2 regions of the Bacillus pumilus genome follow, and region 1 is predicted to be linked to the other one. Evidence: riboswitches for the same ligand, from Rfam matches in the RefSeq annotation. Region 1 holds a riboswitch; the other holds the start of a gene.
What was found. Region 1 has a riboswitch for lysine ahead of CKW02_RS13115 (aspartate kinase). Riboswitches for the same ligand answer to the same signal wherever they lie in the genome.

Region 1 (3,426 bases):
TGTGCAGCTTTGTTAAACGCCTCTGGTCCATTCGTCGCAAAGTGGTTAATCACTAAGTGCTGAATTAAAAATAGACCGACCGGAATGACGCCAAGCAAAGAATGCAATCTCCGATAAAAAAATTCTTTGTTCCCCGACATTACTTTACCCCCTAGTAAAAAGTGCAATTGCTGAAAATTGTCTTACCCCCGCTTCTTTCAATTGTAAGCACTTTATTCAAATTTATTGACAATTTCATTTTACTCCTATGTCAAAAAAGCGTCAAGAAACCGCGTACATAAATTAAAATTTTCCGAAATTTAAAAGTTTTAAATCAAAATTCGTTTTACTACAATAAGAATTTCTTAGACTTCAGGGAAAACTCTGTCATCATATGCTCACATAAGCTATAATAAATTGTTGAAAGAGGGGAGCCGTACAATGAATAAATTCGAATCTAACTTAGAACAGCTAAAAGAAATTGAAGTCAATGGATTTGCCTACGAGCTGATACGCGAAGTTCTGCTGCCTGATATTTTGGGTCAGGATCATTCATCTATGATGTATTTTGCGGGTAAGCTGCTTGCTCGTAAATTCCCTCAAGAGTCATGGGAGAAAATCCCCGAATTTTTCCATGATGCCGGATGGGGAACTCTCACGATGGTCCATTCGAAAAAACAGGAAATTGAGTTTGAGCTCGAAGGACCACTTGTATCAAATCGACTTACCTATCAAAAGGAGCCATGCTTTCAGATGGAAGCAGGTTTTATTGCTGAACAAATCCAGCTTCTGAACGAGCACGTGGCTGAATCTTATGAACAAGTGAAAAAGCGTGCTGATAAAGTCATTTTAACCGTTAAATGGGATTTAAGAGACCCTAGCTAACACTCTTTATGAAAGGCGCGGACTTTAGGTCACGCCTTTTTTGTTTGCCTTCTTCTATCATAGCATACTTAGTGAATGGGTTTACGTACGTTTTCCTTTCTAGTATGGGGGTTTCGGATATAAAAAAGAGGTGCACTCTTTTAAGAGATACACCTCCCTGCCTGTTTAAGAATGGGCAGCTACCTTTGATAAATCAAACGCATCGTGCAACGCTTCAACTGCTTTGACCATATCGTCACGGCCAACCACTGTTGAGACTTTGATTTCAGACGTACTGACCATTTTCACTTGTATGTCTTTTTCCGCTAACACAGCGAACATTTCAGCGGCTACGCCTGGATTTGAAACCATACCAGATCCAACGATAGATACTTTGGCTAATTTGCTTTCTGTCTCGATCTGTTCGTAGCCAAGTGCTCCTTTATATTCTTCTAACACTTCAACTGTTTTAGACAAATCATCCGTTTTCACAGAGAAAGAGATCGACGTCTGATTGGTGCTTGTGACGGACTGAATGATGATATCCACATTGATATTTTGCTTCGCAAGTGTCGTAAAGATGGTCGACAATGTGGTGAGACCGCTTGAAAGACCGCACACCGTCACGCGTGTAATCTGATCCTCAAATGCAATGCCTCTGACGACTAAATTTTGTTCCATGGATGATTCCTCCTCAATTAACGTACCCGATTCATTTTCAATACTAGAACGGACTTCTAGTGGGACTTGATAATTTTTCGCAAATTCGACAGCTCTCGGATGCAAGACACCAGCTCCTAAATTAGCCAGTTCGAGCATCTCATCGTATGAAATACCTGCAAGCTTCCGCGCGGCCGGTACATAGCGCGGATCTGTCGTAAATACTCCTGGTACATCTGTGTAAATATCACATTTATCCGCTTTTAGTGCGGCAGCAAGTGCTACAGCCGTCGTATCTGATCCACCGCGTCCAAGTGTTGTAATATGCAGGTCATCTGCAATTCCTTGGAAGCCTGCTACAACCACTACTTTTCCTGCACTTAATTCCTCTTTTATTCTTGATTCATCAATATCGACGATTCTTGCGTTACCGTGTACCTGCTCTGTTTTCATACCAGCCTGCCAGCCTGTAAAGGAAATCGCATCATAGCCTTTTGCTTGCAGCGCCATCGTTAATAAGGAAATGGTCACTTGCTCTCCAGTTGCGAGCAGCATATCCATTTCTCTTTTTCTCGGATGATCTGTGAGTTCTTTCGCTAGGTCTACTAGAACATCCGTTGATTTCCCCATTGCCGACACAACCACAACCACATCATGTCCGGCCTCGCGTTCAGCGATGACCCTTTCTGCAGCATTGCGAATTTTTTCTGTCGATCCAACAGACGTTCCGCCAAATTTTTGTACAATTAGTCCCATGTCTACCACCCTTTTTCAAAAGATCACGTGTGAGAGAAGAGGCAAGAAGCGGCTTTGGAGACTGCCTGCTCACTGCAAATAAAAAAGCAATGAGAGAACAGATCTCCCATTGCTTTATAATCATCATCAAACGATGCAAACAATGAGATAGCCCTCCAAGAAATACATTCTTGACAGCCCTACATTTCTTCAATGTACAGCCAGCGAATAAAATGAGTGGATTTTATTCACTTCGGCGACGCTCCCCTTTCAGCCCTCTTCCTAGATCCCATCGATCTCTGAAGGCTTACTCTTGAAGTTCGCACCTCTATCTTCAACAAACAACACGTTCATTTATTAAATTTAGTCACAATCTTAACAGACTTTTGGAAAAAGTACAATCTATTTTTTTAAAGCTTCCATTAAAAGCTCGGCCGTTTGTTTCGGGATACCAGCCTCCTGAAAGTCTTGGATAGAGGCTTCTTTCATCTTTTTCACAGAGCCAAAATGTTTAAGAAGCTGTTTTTTACGCTTTTCTCCGATACCTGGCACATCGTCTAAAATAGATTGAAATGCATTTTTTCCGCGCAGCTGCCGGTGAAAGCTAATCGCGAACCGGTGCACTTCATCTTGAATACGCTGCAATAAATAGAAGGCCTGGCTATTTCGCTCTAGTGCAACAATTTCCAGTGTATCGCCCATCATCAGATTCGACGTCCGGTGCTTTTCATCTTTGACTAGACCTGCTACTGGAACAGACAGATTCAATTCATTTTCAAGCACATCTATCGCTGCATTGATCTGTCCCTTTCCTCCGTCAATTAAAATCAAATCTGGTAGCGGGAGCTCATCCTTTAACACGCGGGTATATCGCCTTCTAATGACTTCACGCATCGATGCATAATCATCTGGACCTGTGACGGTTTTAATTTTGTATTTTCGGTATTCCTTTTTATACGGCTTCCCGTCCTGAAAGACGACCATGGCAGAAACCGGGTCTGCACCTTGAATATTCGAGTTATCAAATGCCTCAATCCGGTAAGGCATATAAATATTTAGTGCATCTCCAAGCTGCTTCACTGCACCAATGGACCGCTCTTCATCACGCTCAATGAGCGAAAATTTTTCTTTTAAGGCAATTTTGGCATTTTGATGGGCAAGTAAAAGCAAATCCTTTTTCTTTCCTTT
Region 2 (3,426 bases), 580 kb from region 1:
TTAAATACAATCAATATTCCTTTAAAGATCAGCTGAAAGAATTCGGTAAAATGACAGGTACACCGAAAAAAGCAGCAGAATGGATCACAAAATGGGATACAAAAATAGCTGAGGTAAAGCCTAAAGTAACAAAAGCGGTCGGCAGCAAAACCGTTGCAATCGTGTCACCTTTTGATAAAGGGATCTATATCTTTGGAAACACCTTTGCACGCGGAGGCGAAATTATTTATGATGAGCTGAAATTACGTGCGCCAAAGGCAGTTAAAAAAGATGCCATCGACAGCGGCGTGGGCTATGCAAACATTTCCCTTGAAAAGCTGCCAGAATACGCAGGCGACTATATTTTCACTAGTCCATGGAGCGGTTCAAAAAGCAAAGGAGACCAGGTGTATGAAAGCAGCATTTGGGCATCACTTCCTGCTGTACAAAATAAACACGTGTTTGAAATCGATCCTGTCGGTTACTTCTTTAATGACCCAGTGTCACTAGAAGGACAGCTTGAGTTTATTGTGGACCGTTTAACATCTGCATCATAAAAAAACGTTTCTCCATATACGGAGAAACGTTTCCCTTATTCCGTTCCTTTGGCAAATCCTTTTGACATAAATGGATAAAGCAAAATACCTACTAAGAACAGACCGATGCCAAGTCCAAATGTTTTCAAATCAGCTGTTCCTGAAATAATGACCCAAGCGGAATACCCCATCGCAACAAGCGCAATGATTCCGTCTCTTGTTCGCTTCCCTTTTTGAAGATCATACGTGTCACCTTGCATGATGACTTTAAAGCTATAGATCGAAGACACAATATACGGAATGAGATACGCAAGTGTCGCTGATGTCGTTAAAAAGGTAAAAGCTTCATTAATCGTACGAGACATCACTGAGAAAATAAACAGCTGTGACATGATATTTGTAACCGTTAAAGCAACAACAGGACTGCCTTTTTTGTTTGTTTTTGCAAATACTGCCGGGAAATCGCCAGCCTTTGCTGCTTGGTATGGTACTTCTGAACCAAGTAAGATCCAGCCAAGCATCGAGCCAAATAAACAAATAATCGCAAGCAATGCCATCACAATTCCACCAGCCGGTCCTATAATGAGCTGAAGCACGTCAACGAATGGTTTATCTGAGCCTTGCAACTGATCGTGCGGTAGGACGCCCATTGTAATCAAAGTAATAATCATGTAGATAGAAAGAGCAATTAAAAGACCTGTAATCGTTGCACGTTTCACATCGCGCTGCGAGGACGCTCTTCCTGATAAAATGACAGCAGATTCGATGCCAATAAATGCCCATAGAGTGGAAATGGCCGCATGATGAATTTGGCCTCCAAGTCCGAGCATTCCTTCGCCTTCTGCTGCAACTGGGAAGTAATAATGTTCAAATAATGCCGTTTGGAATGCAAATAATCCCGCAACAATAAAAAGGACGAATCCAAGTACCTTTGAAAAGGTCGTAATAAAGTTTAATTTACTTGCAGCACTTAAGCTTGTAATTAAGATCGTATGTGTTCCCCAAAGAAGAATGGTACATACAATAAACGTTGTCAGCTGACCAAGTGTGATCGCTTCTTTACCAAAGGTGAAAATCTCCGTCTTCACTGTGAGAATTGGGAAAAATGTCGTTAAATAACCGGCAAGACTCGTAATAATTGCGACATTACTAATCCAGCTTGCTACCCAATATCCCCAAACCATTGTAAAACCGGCCGCTTTCCCCTTTTTCGGATCGTTAAAAAGTGCTCTTGCATAACTTTGTGGTCCTGCCGTTAGCTGCGGCTTATGAATGGACAAATGCCCAAAAACAAGTGCAATCATCAGCACACCGCCACCTGTGACAAGCCATGCCATCGTCACACCTAAAGGACTCGCATGCTGGGCAAGCGTACTTGGCAGCATAAAGATGCCTGAACCTACCATATTTCCGACGACAAAAGCCGTCAATAACCAAAAACCCCATTTTTTTGTCTGTTCCATTTCCGTACCTCCGTTATATTCACTTCGGACCAGACCCGGCAGTATCTTCATTGATATATTTGTGAAGCAATGACTTGTATTCTTTATGTTCATTATGGGTCACTTTCTTAACAGCATACCCTTATCTTCGGTACTCAGAACATAAAAAAAAGCCTGAACAACAGTCCATGCTTTTCAAAACATACACCTTGATCTCCGGATAGCCCTCCACGCTTCAAAGACGTGGCAGTCCTGCATTTATTCAATGCAGACCCAGCATAAAGAAAGTTGGAGCTCTCTCTACACTTCGGCGCTGATGCCTTTTTTCTCATGATCTTCGATTCCATCTCTCCCATGAGTGACTCATCATCCGCGCAACCTCTACCTCACTGAGACATAGCGTGAGGATTTCTATTCATTTTTACTACACGAAGGTTATCAAACATTCTCACTTCTGTCAAAGGGAAAAACATAGAAAAAGGGCAGAGATCCTTTTCTCTGCCCTATACCTGTTTATTGATCGTTGTTTTTCTTCTTTTGTACAGCTTCCTGAAGCGGATCGCCTGCTAGCTCTTTGCTTGCTTCTTCTAACAGCTGATCTACTTGCTTGTGGTCTTTCTCGCTTTTCGCCTTTTTATCCTTTTGGAAAAATGACATCGCTGTTTCCTCCCTTTTCATAAAATGCGGTTGCCTGTTTAATTTGTGCTACAGTGCGCCGCATTATACAAAATGGAAAGGTTCAATCATCATGAAAGGTCTGTCTCATTTTTTGCAGATACGTCAAATAGGTCTTTAAGTCTTCCTTTGTGAAGTCTGACATCATATGCTGAATCACCTTTCCGAAAAGACGTGTGTGCTTTTCATAAATCACTTGCCCTTTTTCGGTGGCTTCTAATCGGACGAGCGAGGGGTCGTCTTTGTCCCGTTCTCTCTGAATATAGCCCTGCTCACATAATTTATTGAGTGCAATGGAGGCTGCACCTGGGTTTAAAGAGAGTCTTTGTTTCAGCTCTTCGGCATGTGATACTTTGCCTTGTATCAAAATAGAAAGAGCATATATCTGCGGAGGCGTGATGTCTTTTTCTAACTCAAGTAACTTGCGGTTTAATTTACGGCTGACTTCATAATGTACAAGAACAATTTCTTTTAAAATGTCTGCATTACCCATCCGAATCGCATCCTTATCGTTAGTATCAACATGACTTCCCCCTTATTATAGAATGTTTTTCCAATCAGCCAACCCTTTTGCCCTCTTTTTCTTTAGAAATAAGTCTTGCTGAATGAATTCACCCTTGATATAGTGAGGACTTGAACAAAAAACAGAACAGGAGTACGCATCATGACAGGAAAAACACACATTATGGGCGGAATCGCCGCCTCAACAGCCGTCGCCTACTACTACGGATTCGACCCAGTCATCATGGCTGCAGCTGGATCAGCAGGTGCTTTGATCCCCGATCTTTGCCATA

Region 2: linked by a shared signal. The riboswitch ahead of CKW02_RS16450 (amino acid permease) and the one ahead of CKW02_RS13115 (aspartate kinase) in region 1 are both predicted to bind lysine.

What each region holds. Positions count from the first base shown of each region.
Region 1 is NZ_LT906438.1:2,544,657-2,548,082, forward strand. It holds gene CKW02_RS13105 (succinate dehydrogenase cytochrome b558 subunit) at 1-140, opposite strand, end outside; gene CKW02_RS13110 (YslB family protein) at 421-864, shown strand; gene CKW02_RS13115 (aspartate kinase) at 1,030-2,259, opposite strand; lysine riboswitch at 2,400-2,577, opposite strand; gene uvrC (excinuclease ABC subunit UvrC) at 2,641-3,426, opposite strand, start outside.
Region 2 is NZ_LT906438.1:3,124,796-3,128,221, forward strand. It holds gene CKW02_RS16445 (iron-hydroxamate ABC transporter substrate-binding protein) at 1-536, shown strand, start outside; gene CKW02_RS16450 (amino acid permease) at 572-1,978, opposite strand; lysine riboswitch at 2,171-2,349, opposite strand; gene sspJ (small acid-soluble spore protein SspJ) at 2,471-2,614, opposite strand; gene CKW02_RS16465 (MarR family winged helix-turn-helix transcriptional regulator) at 2,697-3,125, opposite strand; gene CKW02_RS16470 (metal-dependent hydrolase) at 3,297-3,426, shown strand, end outside.